4 regions of the Agrobacterium sp. DKPNP3 genome follow, and region 2 is predicted to be linked to each of the others. Evidence: predicted binding sites of a transcription regulator. Region 2 holds the regulator's gene; each other region holds the start of a gene.
What was found. The regulator PhoB, encoded in region 2, activates phosphate uptake and scavenging genes when phosphate is short. The targets are predictions, from matches to a motif close to TGTCATNNANCTGTCAT.
Positions count from the first base shown of each region.

Region 1: the regulator PhoB is predicted to act here: its motif matches at 1,318-1,334, upstream of ugpB (sn-glycerol-3-phosphate ABC transporter substrate-binding protein UgpB).
Region 3: the regulator PhoB is predicted to act here: its motif matches at 1,677-1,693, upstream of ACUTJJ_RS22730 (DUF3419 family protein).
Region 4: the regulator PhoB is predicted to act here: its motif matches at 1,619-1,635, upstream of ACUTJJ_RS17885 (ceramide glucosyltransferase).

Region 1 covers NZ_JBQYSN010000075.1:12,905-16,108, forward strand. The annotation lists gene ACUTJJ_RS18555 (GTP-binding protein) at 1-417, shown strand, start outside; gene ACUTJJ_RS18560 (YqaA family protein) at 608-1,045, opposite strand; gene ugpB (sn-glycerol-3-phosphate ABC transporter substrate-binding protein UgpB) at 1,617-2,927, shown strand; gene ugpA (sn-glycerol-3-phosphate ABC transporter permease UgpA) at 2,995-3,204, shown strand, end outside.
Region 2 covers NZ_JBQYSN010000006.1:36,640-39,843, reverse strand. The annotation lists gene ACUTJJ_RS03115 (aspartate aminotransferase family protein) at 1-477, opposite strand, end outside; gene ACUTJJ_RS03110 (GcrA family cell cycle regulator) at 909-1,442, shown strand; gene phoB (phosphate regulon transcriptional regulator PhoB) at 1,622-2,305, opposite strand; gene phoU (phosphate signaling complex protein PhoU) at 2,337-3,032, opposite strand; gene pstB (phosphate ABC transporter ATP-binding protein PstB) at 3,158-3,204, opposite strand, start outside.
Region 3 covers NZ_JBQYSN010000121.1:4,477-7,680, forward strand. The annotation lists gene ACUTJJ_RS22720 (LysE family translocator) at 1-244, shown strand, start outside; gene ACUTJJ_RS22725 (transglycosylase SLT domain-containing protein) at 368-1,438, shown strand; gene ACUTJJ_RS22730 (DUF3419 family protein) at 1,737-2,987, shown strand; gene ACUTJJ_RS22735 (class I SAM-dependent methyltransferase) at 2,984-3,204, shown strand, end outside.
Region 4 covers NZ_JBQYSN010000070.1:1,428-4,631, reverse strand. The annotation lists tRNA gene ACUTJJ_RS17890 (tRNA-Pro) at 268-344, shown strand; gene ACUTJJ_RS17885 (ceramide glucosyltransferase) at 395-1,537, opposite strand; gene ACUTJJ_RS17880 (DUF982 domain-containing protein) at 1,720-1,989, opposite strand; gene ACUTJJ_RS17875 (BON domain-containing protein) at 2,203-2,451, shown strand; gene ACUTJJ_RS17870 (DUF192 domain-containing protein) at 2,512-2,994, opposite strand; gene ACUTJJ_RS17865 (cold-shock protein) at 2,994-3,204, opposite strand, start outside.

The DNA of each region.
Region 1 (3,204 bases), on a different contig from region 2:
TACCGCGCCAAAAGGCCCTTCGACCCCGTGCTGTTTCAGCGCTTCATCGATCGCCCCTGGCCGGGGGTCGTGCGCGCCAAGGGGTTCTTCTGGCTGGCGACGCGGCCGCGTTATGTCGGCGAGATCAGCCAGGCGGGCGCCCTGGTCCGTACCGGGAAGATGGGTCTTTGGTGGTCCGCCGTTCCAAAAGAGCAATGGCCCCGCGAAAAGCAGTTTCTGGATATGATGAAGCCTTATCTCGACGCCGTCTTTGGCGACCGGCGGCAGGAAATCGTCTTCATCGGTTCCGATCCAATGAATGAAGCCCGTATCCGCTCCCTGCTCGATGCCTGCCTGATCGATACGGATGCATTCACGCCGGATGCATGGCGGCACCTGCCCGATCCATTCGCGAGCTGGGACAGGCAGGCGGCTTGATTGTCTCCGCCGCCCGCATTTCACGCGAGCGGTTACGTCTTTCGCCTTCTCCCCGCCGGGAGAAGGTCGCGGCAGCGGTATGAGGGGGCGAGGGTAGCGATATGCGGAAAGCTTACCCCCCTCACCTGACCTTCTGGCCATCTTCTCCCCGGCGGCGAGAAGAAACAAGACGAACCGTTCTTGCGAAACACTATGGAAAATTCAGCGTCAGCAGCGCCAGAACGAGATATCGCCCCACCTTGGCGATGGTGACCAGCAGCAGAAACACCGGCAGCGGCTCCTTCATGATGCCAGCCGCAACCGTTAGAGGGTCCCCGATGATCGGCGCCCAGCTGAGCAGCAGGGACCATTTGCCATAACGCCGGTACCAGTTCTGCGCCCGTTGCAGCGCCGCCTCCCGGACCGGAAACCAGCGCTCATGCCGGAAACGTTCAATGCCACGCCCAAGCAGCCAGTTGGCGAAAGAACCGGCGACATTGCCAACGCTGGCCACCGCCACCAGCAGCCAGACAGGCTGGGATTTCAGAAGGATGAGACCGGCAAGCGCCGCCTCCGACTGCATGGGCAGGATGGTCGCAGCGATGAACGCCGTCAGAAACAAGCCCGCATATACCGCCAGATCGGCCATTCCCTGCCCTTCATCACCGTCGAATCCCGCCGCCGCTTCTGAAGTGGCGGATGAGGATGGCGGTGGTCAAGCGCCTCGGCTGCGTAGAGGCTGATTCTCAGGCAAAATTCGCGGCATCGGCGCACACGATATCGTCATGATCCACGGCGAGCAGCGCCTTGTGGATGGATATCTGCCTGACATCGCCAAAGTCGGACAGAACGACAATCGTCGTTTCCAGCGGCGGGCAATCAGGCAGCTAAACAAGGCCACAGCTTCGACTCGTCATGTGATGACATGTCACCTTCATCTGCGAAGCGCCATGAGTGCTGGCATCGCCTAATGTGATGACGCGGCAGTGCGTCTTGGCAAAACGCCACACGTGCGTACGAAAAAACCACGGACCGAGAAAAATGGAATAATTAATCCGTTCCCTTCACTTTCGTTTTAATCGTTCCACGTTCTCTTGCATTTTCGTTAGAGTTCGCTTTTAATCGACAGTGCTAATACAGGAGAGGTCGCCCGCAGCCGTGTCGTGGAGGACAAGCTGCAATAAGGGGCTGTATCTTTTACTGTTTTCATAATGGGAGGAATCGCCTTGAAAAAACTCAGCTACCGTCTTGCCGCGGCATCTGCACTTTCGTTTTTTGTCACATCGAATGCCTATGCCGTGACGGAGATCCAGTGGTGGCACGCCATGACCGGCGCCAATAACGAGGTCGTGGATACGCTGGCGAAAGAATTCAACGAAAGCCAGAAAGACTACAAGATCACGCCCGTGTTCAAGGGCACCTATCCGGAAACACTTAACGCAGGCATTGCGGCATTCCGCGCCAAACAGCCGCCGGCGATCATTCAGGTCTTCGACGCCGGTTCGGGTGTGATGATGGGTGCAGCCGGCGCCATCAAGCCGGTGGCAGAGGTGTTGAAGGAAGGCGGTTATACCTTCAACAAGGACGAATATCTGGCCGGCATCGTCGCCTATTATTCCAAGCCCGATGGCACCATGCTGTCCTTCCCCTATAATTCGTCCTCGCCGATCCTCTATTACAACAAGGACGTCTTCCAGAAGGCCGGCCTTGACGCCGCCAACCCGCCAAAGACCTGGCCTGAAGTCTTCGAAGCCGCCAAGAAGATCAAGACCAGCGGTGCCGCCCAGTGCGGTTTCACCTCGACCTGGCTCACCTGGATCCAGACCGAAAACTTTGCCGCATGGAACAACGTTTCCTATGGCAGCAATGAAAACGGGCTGGGAGGCACGGATGTGAAGCTTGCGGTCAACGCGCCGCTCTTCGTCGAGCATTTCCAGGCGATTGCCGATCTCGCGAAGGACGGCACCTTCCGTTATGGCGGTCGCACGTCCGAAGCCAAGCAGCTGTTCATGTCCGGCGAATGCGGCATCCTGACCGAATCGTCCGGCGGTCTGGGCGACATCATCAAGACCGGTATGAATTACGGCATCGGCCAGCTGCCCTATTATGAGGGCCATGGGCCGCAGAACACCATTCCGGGCGGCGCCAGCCTCTGGGTGTTCGGGGGCAAGAGCGACGCGGAATACAAGGGGGTGGCGGAATTCTTCCACTTCCTCTCGCAGACAAAGATCCAGTCTCGCCTGCATCAGGTCTCGGGCTATATGCCGGTGACGATCGCAGCCTATGAGGAAACCAAGAAATCCGGCTTCTACGACAAGAATCCGGGCCGCGAGACGCCGCTGCTCCAGATGATGGGCAAGCCCCCGACAGAAAACTCCAAGGGCGTGCGCCTGGTTAACCTGCCACAGGTGCGCGACATCATGAACGAAGAGTTCGAGGCGATGCTGGCCGGCAAGCAGGACGCCAAGACGGCGCTCGACAAGATCGTCCAGCGTGGCGATGCCGCCATCAAGCAGGCGGCCGGCAAGTAACTGATCCCCTGCTCCGCCCGCGCCTCGACAGGTGCGGGCGGTATTTTCATGTCACCAGGAGATCGCCGTGCAAAGCGTCGTATTCCCAAACAAGATCCTGCCTTATCTGCTGGTCGCACCGCAGATCATTTTGACGGTGATCTTTTTCTTCTGGCCCGCAAGCCAGGCTCTTTATCAGTCGACAATGCGCGAAGACGCCTTCGGCCTCAGCAGCAATTTTGTTGGGCTGGCAAACTTCTCCGCCGTCCTGTCGGATGAGAGCTACCTCAACTCGCTC
Region 2 (3,204 bases):
GAAACCTTCGACCTTGGGACCGAAACCTTCGAGATATTTCTGTTGGCCACCGGCAGCGATCGTCGCCAGCGTCCGGCCATGGAAGGCGCCTTCAAAGGTAATGATGCGAAACTTCTCAGGATGGCCCTTGGAATAATGGTAACGGCGTGCGGTCTTGATCGCACATTCCAGCGCTTCCGCGCCGGAATTGGTGAAGAAAACCTTGTCGGCGAAGGTTGCTTCCGTCAGACGCTTGGCAAGCTTTTCCTGGCCCGGCACTTCATAGAGGTTGGAGACGTGCCAGACCTTTTCGGCCTGCGTCTTGATCGCCTCCACAAGGTGCGGATGGGCATGGCCCAGCGAATTCACAGCCACGCCAGCCGCAAAATCGAGATATCGCTCGCCGCTTTCCGTGTACAGCCAGACGCCCTCGCCTCGCTCAAAACGCAGGGGGGCTCTTGCAAATGTATCGAACAATGGCGCGGCGGCTTCGGCCATGGCTGTATCACTCCTTGCGCAAATGCGCTGTAAGACGGTTGTCAATAGGCTCTTAGGGTTATCCCTTGCCTGAAAATCAAAAATGCCGCCTCGCGGCGGCAGGGGCACTATTGTCACTTCGCTTGCCGATGTCAACAAAAGTCCGTATTCCCTAGGGTTCTCAAGCCCTAGTAGGTGGCTGGGCGCCAGACCCAAGGTGTTGCCTTTCTGACTCAACCCGCCAGCAAGTTGGGGAAAACCGCAAAATCGATTCGAGATGATTCCCGCGACTCTTGCCACGGAGTCTGCGTGGCACTAGGTTAATCGCTAATTACTAGACTGCAATGCGGCGGAACTAGTCACCAAAAATCAGGCAGAAACCACACTCGCGGCACTCCCGCGAGACGGAGAGGGATTCTGCCAAAAATACACGCGAAAAGCGGAGAAGCGGCATGAACTGGACAGACGAACGGGTCGAAAAGCTCAAGAAATTGTGGTCCGAGGGACTTAGCGCCAGCCAGATAGCAGCGCAGCTGGGCGGTGTTAGCCGCAACGCCGTCATCGGCAAGGTCCACCGTCTCAACCTGCCGGGTCGCGTCAAGGCTGGCGGTCCTGTCACTTCGGCGCGCACAGCGCCCAAGCGGACTGCTGCCCCTGCCCCTCGCGCGGCGAATTTTGCTGGCCGCGTCAACGCTGCACCGGCCCGGATCCTGACGCGTTCCAACGCCGCGACCGCCCTTCAGGAAGAGGTCGGCATCGAGACCGCGGAAGTTCTCGATTACGTTCCTTCCAGAAACGTCGTCACGCCAATCTCCCGTCGTCTGACGCTGACGGAACTGACCGAGCGCACCTGCAAATGGCCGGTCGGCGACCCCTTGAAAGACGATTTCCATTTCTGCGGCTGTGAAGCGCTGGAATCTTCGCCCTATTGCAAGTTCCATGCGAAACTCGCCTATCAGCCGGTAAGCGAGCGCCGTAAGGCTTGAGTGTTGCGGCACGCATTCGACACTCAAAAACTACGGGCCTTCGGGCCCGTTTTTTTGTGACAAAACCAGAGCGGATCGGGATCAACCACAACAAAAGACCCGACACCAATCCGGTTTCGGGCCTTTTGTTTTTCGCGGAAAATTACTTTGATGGAACGCGCCAGTCGGATGGCATCCGCTCAGGCTTCCATGGAATAGCCGGCGCCGCGCACCGTGCGGATGACATCCTGCATGTGCGAAAAATTAAGCGCCTTACGCAGGCGTCCGACATGCACGTCGACGGTACGCTCATCGACGTAGATATCATGGCCCCAGACACCATCGAGCAATTGCGAACGGGAGAACACCCTGCCCGGAGAGGTCATCAGGAATTCCAGAAGGCGAAACTCCGTCGGACCGAGACGCACTTCACGGCTTTTGCGGTGAACGCGATGCGTCTCGCGATCCAGTTCGATATCCCCGCATTTCAGCACCGAAGACAGAACCTCGGGGCGGGCCCGGCGGAGCATGGCCTTGACGCGGGCCATGAGTTCCGGCGTGGAGAACGGCTTGACGACATAATCGTCCGCACCCGTTGCGAGGCCACGAACACGTTCGCTTTCCTCGCCGCGAGCCGTCAGCATGATGATGGGCAGGCGTTCCGTTTCCGGCCGCATTCTGAGCCGACGGCAAAGCTCGATACCGGATACACCAGGCAGCATCCAGTCTAGAATGAGAAGATCGGGGGTACGTTCCTGAAGCCTGATTTCCGCCTCGTCACCACGGGGTATCGTGTCGACATCGTATCCCTCAGCCTCGAGATTGTAACGAAGAAGGACGCTGAGCGCTTCCTCATCTTCCACAACTGCAATCTTGGGCACCATATGCTGAACTCCGCAAGGCTTTGCCTGTCTCTTACTCGGTCACCGAACCGAGCGTGTTGGAACTGTCGTCCTTCGGACGCTCGCCCTCCGGCTGGCTGCCGGTGGTCATGTAATAGATTGTCTCGGCGATATTGGTGGCATGGTCGCCGATGCGCTCGATGTTCTTGGCGCAGAACAGAAGATGCGTGCAGGTCGTGATATTGCGCGGGTCCTCCATCATGTAGGTCAGAAGCTCGCGGAAGAGCGAGGTGTACATGGCATCGATTTCCTCGTCGCGCTCGCGGATGGCATTGGCCTTCTCGGCGGAGCGGGTCGAATAGACGTCGAGGACTTCCTTGAGCTGCACCAGCGCCAGTTCCGACAGGTGTTCGAGACCACGGGCAAGCTTGCGCGGCACGCCGGTGCCGGCAACCGCAATCACGCGCTTGGCCGTGTTCTTGCCAAGATCGCCCACACGCTCGAGATCGGCTGCAATACGCAGCGTGCCGATGATTTCACGAAGGTCTGCCGCCATCGGCTGGCGCTTGGCGATGGTGACGATTGCCTTGTCGCCGATCTCACGCTCGGCGTGATCGAGGATGGTGTCGTCAGAAATGACTTTCTGCGCCAGCGCGGCATCCGAGTTCACGAGCGCCCGCACGGCGTCGGCACACATCTGTTCGGCAAGGCCACCCATTTCCGAAATACGGCGTGTGAGGAATTTCAACTCCTCATCATAGGCGGACATGATATGCGAATGGGTCGTTGTCTGGTTCACGGTCTAGTCCTCCGGCTTGGCCTGCAGGCCGTGCCCGGAGCGGGACACGGCAGCGGCACCAGTCTTGTTCGGTTTCTTTGAAGCGCCGGCCTGTATCAGCCGAAGCGGCCCATGATGTAATCCTGCGTGCGCTGATCATCCG
Region 3 (3,204 bases), on a different contig from region 2:
TTTTCTGGCGCTGCTGCCGCAGTTCGTCTCGGCCTCCGGCAACACGATCGAAACCCTGGCGATGGCGCAGGCGGCCATCCTGCTTATGACGCTTGTCATTCTCACGGTACAGGCCCTGCTTTCCGGACCGACGCTTGCGCTGGTGCGCCGCATGTCAGGTGACAAAAAGATAAGGGCGAAATACCGCACACACTTCATTTCTGGCCGCGCCGTCAGCGCGGGCTACCGGCGAATCGCAGCCTGAAACGTCCTCTGTGACGTCCCGGCTTGCCGCTATCCTTACAATAGGTTAATGAAAGCGCGACGGGTCACTGCCTGCTTCGCTTGACGCGGGGGTATCAAGAGACGGGCTAACGAAGGCGGCAACATGCGAAATTCGGGAAAATTCCGCGGAAGAAGTGCACTTCTTCTGTCTTCCACCGTGGGTCTGGCACTGGCATTGAGCGCATGCACCAGCGTCGAATATGCCGCCAAGGAAGGTCCCAATGGCCCGAAAATCACAACGGTGACTCCCACCAATACAGCCGAAGCATCAGCGCAGCCAGCAACCGTTGAAACCGCTGCAGGCGGTACACCTGCCACACAGACAGTTCAGACTGCCGAAGCCGGAGCCGCTTCTTCAGCAACAGCACTTCCCACTGCCGTCGCCGTCAAGGGCGGACGCGTGGCCCTGCCGCCAGCCTCTGAGATTGCAGCCGCTGCAGCCATCTCGGCACAGATGCAGCCGCAGCAGACCGAGATGGCACAGACCGCCGAAGCGTCCGCTGCGCCGACCACGGCTGCGGCGCTTGCTCCGGCAACTATGACGCACGCGTCAGCAGCCATCGAAACGGCTGCCAAGCCAATTGCCCACAACGCTGCCGCCGATTTGCCGCAGGTGGTTGCCGTCAAGGGTAACTTCCCGCCCGCACCGCCGCCGCCCGGCTCGCCCTCGATCGGCACCGAACTGACCGCGGAACGCAAGGTCATTCCGATGCCGAAACCGGGCAGCACGGTTCTGGCCTATGCCGCCGGGCCCACAAACGCTGCTCTTGCTGCCATCAGGCAGAACGAATCAATGACCGCGCCGCTGAACGCCGCGCCGGCCGGACGCGAAAAGCTGAGCGGGCTGATTACCAAATACGCCACCATGTATGATGTGCCGGAAGATCTGGTTCATCGCGTCGTGCAGCGTGAAAGCAAATATAATCCAGGCGCCTACAGCAGCGGCAATTTCGGCCTGATGCAGATCAGGCACGCGACGGCTCGCTCCATGGGCTTTGATGGCCCGGCCTCCGGCCTGTTCGACGCCGAAACCAATCTCAAATACGCCGTCAAATATCTGCGTGGCGCATGGGTCGTTGCAGGCAACGACCGCGACAACGCCGTGCGGCTTTATGCGCGCGGTTATTATTACGATGCCAAGCGCAAGGGTATGCTGCACGTTCTGCGCAAGTAATCGCATTGGCTCGGTTGGAGACGCCGCCTGAATTCGTCCGGCTTCTCGATACCGGTGACAAAAGCGCCTGAAATTTTCTCTCCGTCTCGGGCTTTTCCTGAGAATCCACGATTGCAGTGCATTATGGATCCTCGGGTCGAGCCCGAGGAAGACGTCGTGTGTAACGAGGTCCCGCCCACTGCGTCGACGCCGATGGACCACATCGTCTTTTCGGTGCCCTGATTTCACCCACAGCCCTTGTCATCAAATTGTAGCGTCACGGCTGTAGACGCCTCTCAATCGACTGAGAGGTGATTAGATGACGAGTGCGGCACCCAAGACCGGCTTCAGTAAGAATACCAAACTGAAGTCCGCATTGCTCCAGCACAAGGCACTCTCCAAAAGCGGCCTGTCGGAGCGCTTCTTCGGCCTCCTCTTTTCGGGCCTCGTCTATCCGCAGATCTGGGAAGACCCTGAGATCGATATGGAAGCGATGGAGCTTGGCGAAGGCCACCGCATCGTCACCATCGGCTCCGGCGGCTGTAACATGCTCGCCTATCTGTCGCGCAACCCCGCCAGCATCGATGTGGTAGACCTCAATCCGCACCACATCGCGCTGAACAAGCTGAAGCTTGCCGCCTTCCGCCATCTGCCGGCGCACCAGGACGTCGTGCGCCACTTCGGCCGCGCCAATCACCGCAGCAACAGCGTCGGTTATGACCGTTTCATAGCCGAGCATCTCGATGCCACAACCAAAGCCTACTGGTCGAAGCGCACCCTTTCCGGCCGCCGGCGCATTTCGGTGTTCGACCGGAACATCTATCGCACCGGCCTGCTGGGCCGCTTCATTGGCGCGGGCCACCTCATGGCCCGGCTGCATGGCGTGAAGCTTACAGAATTGGCCAAGACCCGCACGCTCGATGAACAGCGCCAGTTTTTTGACAACAAGGTCGCGCCGCTGTTTGACAAGCCGGTGGTGCGCTGGCTGACGAAGCGCAAAAGCTCGCTTTTCGGCCTCGGCATTCCGCCGCGCCAATATGACGAGCTGGCCAGCCTTTCCAGCGACGGTACCGTTGCGTCCGTCCTCAAGGAGCGTCTGGCAAAGCTTGCCTGCAACTTCCCGCTCAGCGACAATTATTTTGCTTGGCAGGCCTTCGCGCGCCGTTATCCCGAGCCGCATGAGGGCGCCCTGCCGGCCTATCTCAAACCGGAATATTACGAGACGATCCGTAACAACACCGCCCGCGTCACCGTCCATCACGCAACCTATACCGAGCTTCTCTCACGCAAGCCCGCAAACGCCGTCGACCGCTATATCCTGCTCGACGCACAGGACTGGATGACGGACGTGCAACTCAACGAGTTGTGGTCACAGATCAGCCGCACCGCCGCACTAGGCGCGCGTGTCATCTTCCGTACGGCGGCCGAAACGAGTGTCATCGAAGGCCGGCTTTCGCCTGACATCCGCGACCAGTGGGCCTATCTCGAGGAGCGCTCGAACGAGCTCAATGCCATGGACCGCTCGGCCATTTATGGCGGCTTCCATATTTACCAGAGGGCTTTGGCATGAAGACCATTGGCGAGAACGTGAGCCTTGCAGACAGCGCCCATGCGAGCCTCATGGACCGCATGTATCGCCACCAGCGGCACATCTACGATATCACCCGCAAATATTACCTTCTCGGCCGTGACCGGACCATATCCGGCCTTGATGTACCGAAGGGTGGCACGCTGCTGGAAATCGGCTGCGGCACCGGTCGAAACCTCCTGCTGGCGGGCCGCCGATT
Region 4 (3,204 bases), on a different contig from region 2:
GTCGAAACTGCTCCGGTTGACGAGTGGGGCATATAACCCCGAAATTATCCATCACGTACCTGAATAGAATAACCAAATCGTGTCAGGAACGTTGAATTTGAAATGGACTGACTTCAGTTGAGAGTCAAGACGATTATCCCCTTGGAGCCGGATCGCGCGGGCCCGCTTACCCGTCCACTTTCGCCCGAGGGCATCTTGTCCCAATAAAGATGAAATTCCCTGTTGCGGACTGCGGGTGAACCGTGTATTCCCCAGCCATCGCCTCGGCGGAGTGTAGCGCAGTCTGGTAGCGCATCTGGTTTGGGACCAGAGGGTCGGGAGTTCGAATCTCTCCACTCCGACCATTTTAAAGCTGAATATCAGCTTTCCGGCGTAATCCTTCCCAACATAATGATTATTCGGCATGCGGTCCTGCAAGCGTGCTTTCCGCCGTGCCTATCGTCATGACGTTGCCGCGCCACGCGACGGCGGTACCGATCCAGCTTCTCGCCCAGACGAGGGGCATGACCATGTCCCGCGCAATCATGGCGGGGAGCGTGTGGAACGAGATAGGCCAGCGGTTGAGGGCGGCAAGCGCGAGTTCCGGCACATACATCAGCGCGAGAACCGCAAAGGCGGTTGCGACGAGGCTCATCTCCATCATGGCGGCGGCTGCCACGGCGAAGAGAAGCGGGGGCAACGCACCGGTGAGGATTTCGGGGGCGAAGTAGTGGGGAAAAGTCACGCGGCGCAGCCGCGCCCAGCGCGCCTGGCGGGACCAGATTTCGCCCGCGTGGCGGCGGCCAAGTGGCTGTTCGAACGGGGTGGAAACCAGATGCACCTTAAGACCGGCGCTTCGCACGAGCTTCGTCGACGCTGCATCCTCGGCAATTTCCGCCGCCAGTGCGCGAATTCCGCCATGGTCTTCGAGGAACGGTTTGTTCCACAACATCGACTTGCCCTGTGCGAAGCCAATTCCGATTGCTTCCGCCGCATATTGCCAGCGACCCTGGGAACCGTTGAGGAAGGCGCATTCGACATGCGCCCAAAAGCCGATCGGGCGTGATCCGAGCGGCGGCGAGCAGACGAGCCCGCTATCCGATTGCCAGGCTGACATCATGGTTGTGATATAGGATGTCGGCATCAGCACGTTGGAATCGGCGAGAATGACCCAGTCATGTCGCGCTGCCCGCCAGCCCTTGACGCAATTGTTCAGTTTTGGATTGGCACTGATTCGATCATCACCCGTCAGCAATTGCGTCGGGATCATCGGATGGGCCGCTTCAGCCCTGCGGACTTCATCGATGACGGGATCGTCTTGGTCGGCCACGCAGAAGAGAAGTTCATAATCTGGCCAGTCCAGCTCGAAGGCGCGCGCAAGCGTGAGCGGCGTGAAGGTTTCCACCCCTCGCAGCGGGACCACGACCGAGACAGGCGGACGTTGCCTGACAAGGTCATTATCCGCCTCTCGCCGCATCAGCCGCCAGCCAGCGAGAACGATTCCGAGAAGATTGAAGCCGATGAGCAGCGTTGCGCAAAGAGCGAAGACGGTTTCCATGCGGGCCAGTTCCACTTCCGATGTTGGGGCGGTCCAGCCGCCGATTCCATGGAATTCGTCTCTGCCGATTATAACGTTTGCGTGACAGTTACATGTCATCATGACGGGGCGGGCCATCGGGTTCCGCGCAAAAGAAAAGCCCTCCGTATCGAAGGGCCCAGTCTTCATGATGGTTGTCAGTTTCAGTGCACGTTCAGGATATGCGCATGGCTGCTCGCAACGAGAAACGATTCTCTCGCCTTTTCGATATCGCAACGTCCGGCGATGGCATCGAGGCAGTTCCTGCGCGCCTCCTCATATTCAGGCCCGTGTTCTTCGGGCCAGCGGTACATCAGCATGTCGAGCGCCACCAATGGGCTATAGATTTCCACCGCCGCCGAAAGCGGAAGATGTATCGCCACAGGCTTCATCCACGAGGCGTGGTGACATGGCTCCGTTTTATGAATCAGCATGCCATTCTCCTCCCTGTTCTACCTGCTCTGCAGGCCTTCCCAACTCCCATGCGCGTAATGCCGGCCTCACGGAATTGTTCCCGATCACCTAAAATGTGATCGGCAGGGGGGTTCCATTTTTTCAAGATGAATGGAAGATGAACGAATAGATGAACCGGAGATGAACAAAACTGGCGCTCATGCGTTGGTATGTCCATAAGAAGGAGAACGCACATGTTCAATATGTCAGGCATTCAGGAAAGCTTCTTCGGCGACCGCATGGCAGGCGTATGCCAGGCGATCACCTCGGCACTGGCCTTCGAATCAGGTCTTGAAAAGTCGCGTATTTCCGCAAGCGTCGAGAACGACACGATTTATCTCGAAGGCACGGCTGACTCCGTTGAGGCGATCGATATCGCCATTAACCTTGCCGCTTCCATTTCGAATTGCCGGATTTTGAGCCATATCGAGCCGGTTTACTGATTATTGCGAGAGCCGGGCGACATTTCGTCCGGCGCATTCAAACGCAATAACGCGGCAGGATCACTTCCGGTTGCCAATTTGCGCGCTGCGAACCATATCGCCCGGCTTGATGCCATAGCGTTGCGCGGCGCCGCCATTCAACTCCAGCACAAATTTGACCGGTCCACGGGAACTGATGATCGCTTCGGAATGCGGAACCGCATTTTCGTGGATATGGGTGATTCGGCCATCGCTGCCGATGAACAGCATGTCGAGTGGGATCAGCGTATTGCGCATCCACATGGCGACGGCGCGTGGTTCATCGAAATCGAACAACATGCCGTGGTCAGGCGGCATTGACTTGCGGAACATCAGCCCCTGTTCCCGCTGGGCATCGTTCAATGCCAGTTCGGCGGTGAAATCGTATGTTTTTCCTTCCGCTGTCTCAATCGCCAGCGGCTCGGAAGTGAAGGTCACGCGTTCCTGCGCCTGCGCGGCGCTGGCAAATGCGAAAAAAAGAAGCGCCGCGACGGCGCTCTTCAGCAACTGTGGCAGGGCGGACATTAGTGCGACATCCCCATCGAAACCGGGTTGTCGGGGTGTATTTCCGCCGCCATGAGGCCCTTGTCGCCATCGCCATAACGCACCAGCACGACCTGGCCGGGGCGGAGCTCCGTCAGGCCAAAACGGCGCAGCGTTTCCATATGCACGAAGATATCTTCCGTGCCTTCGCCGCGCGTCAGGAAGCCGAAACCCTTGGTGCGGTTGAACCAC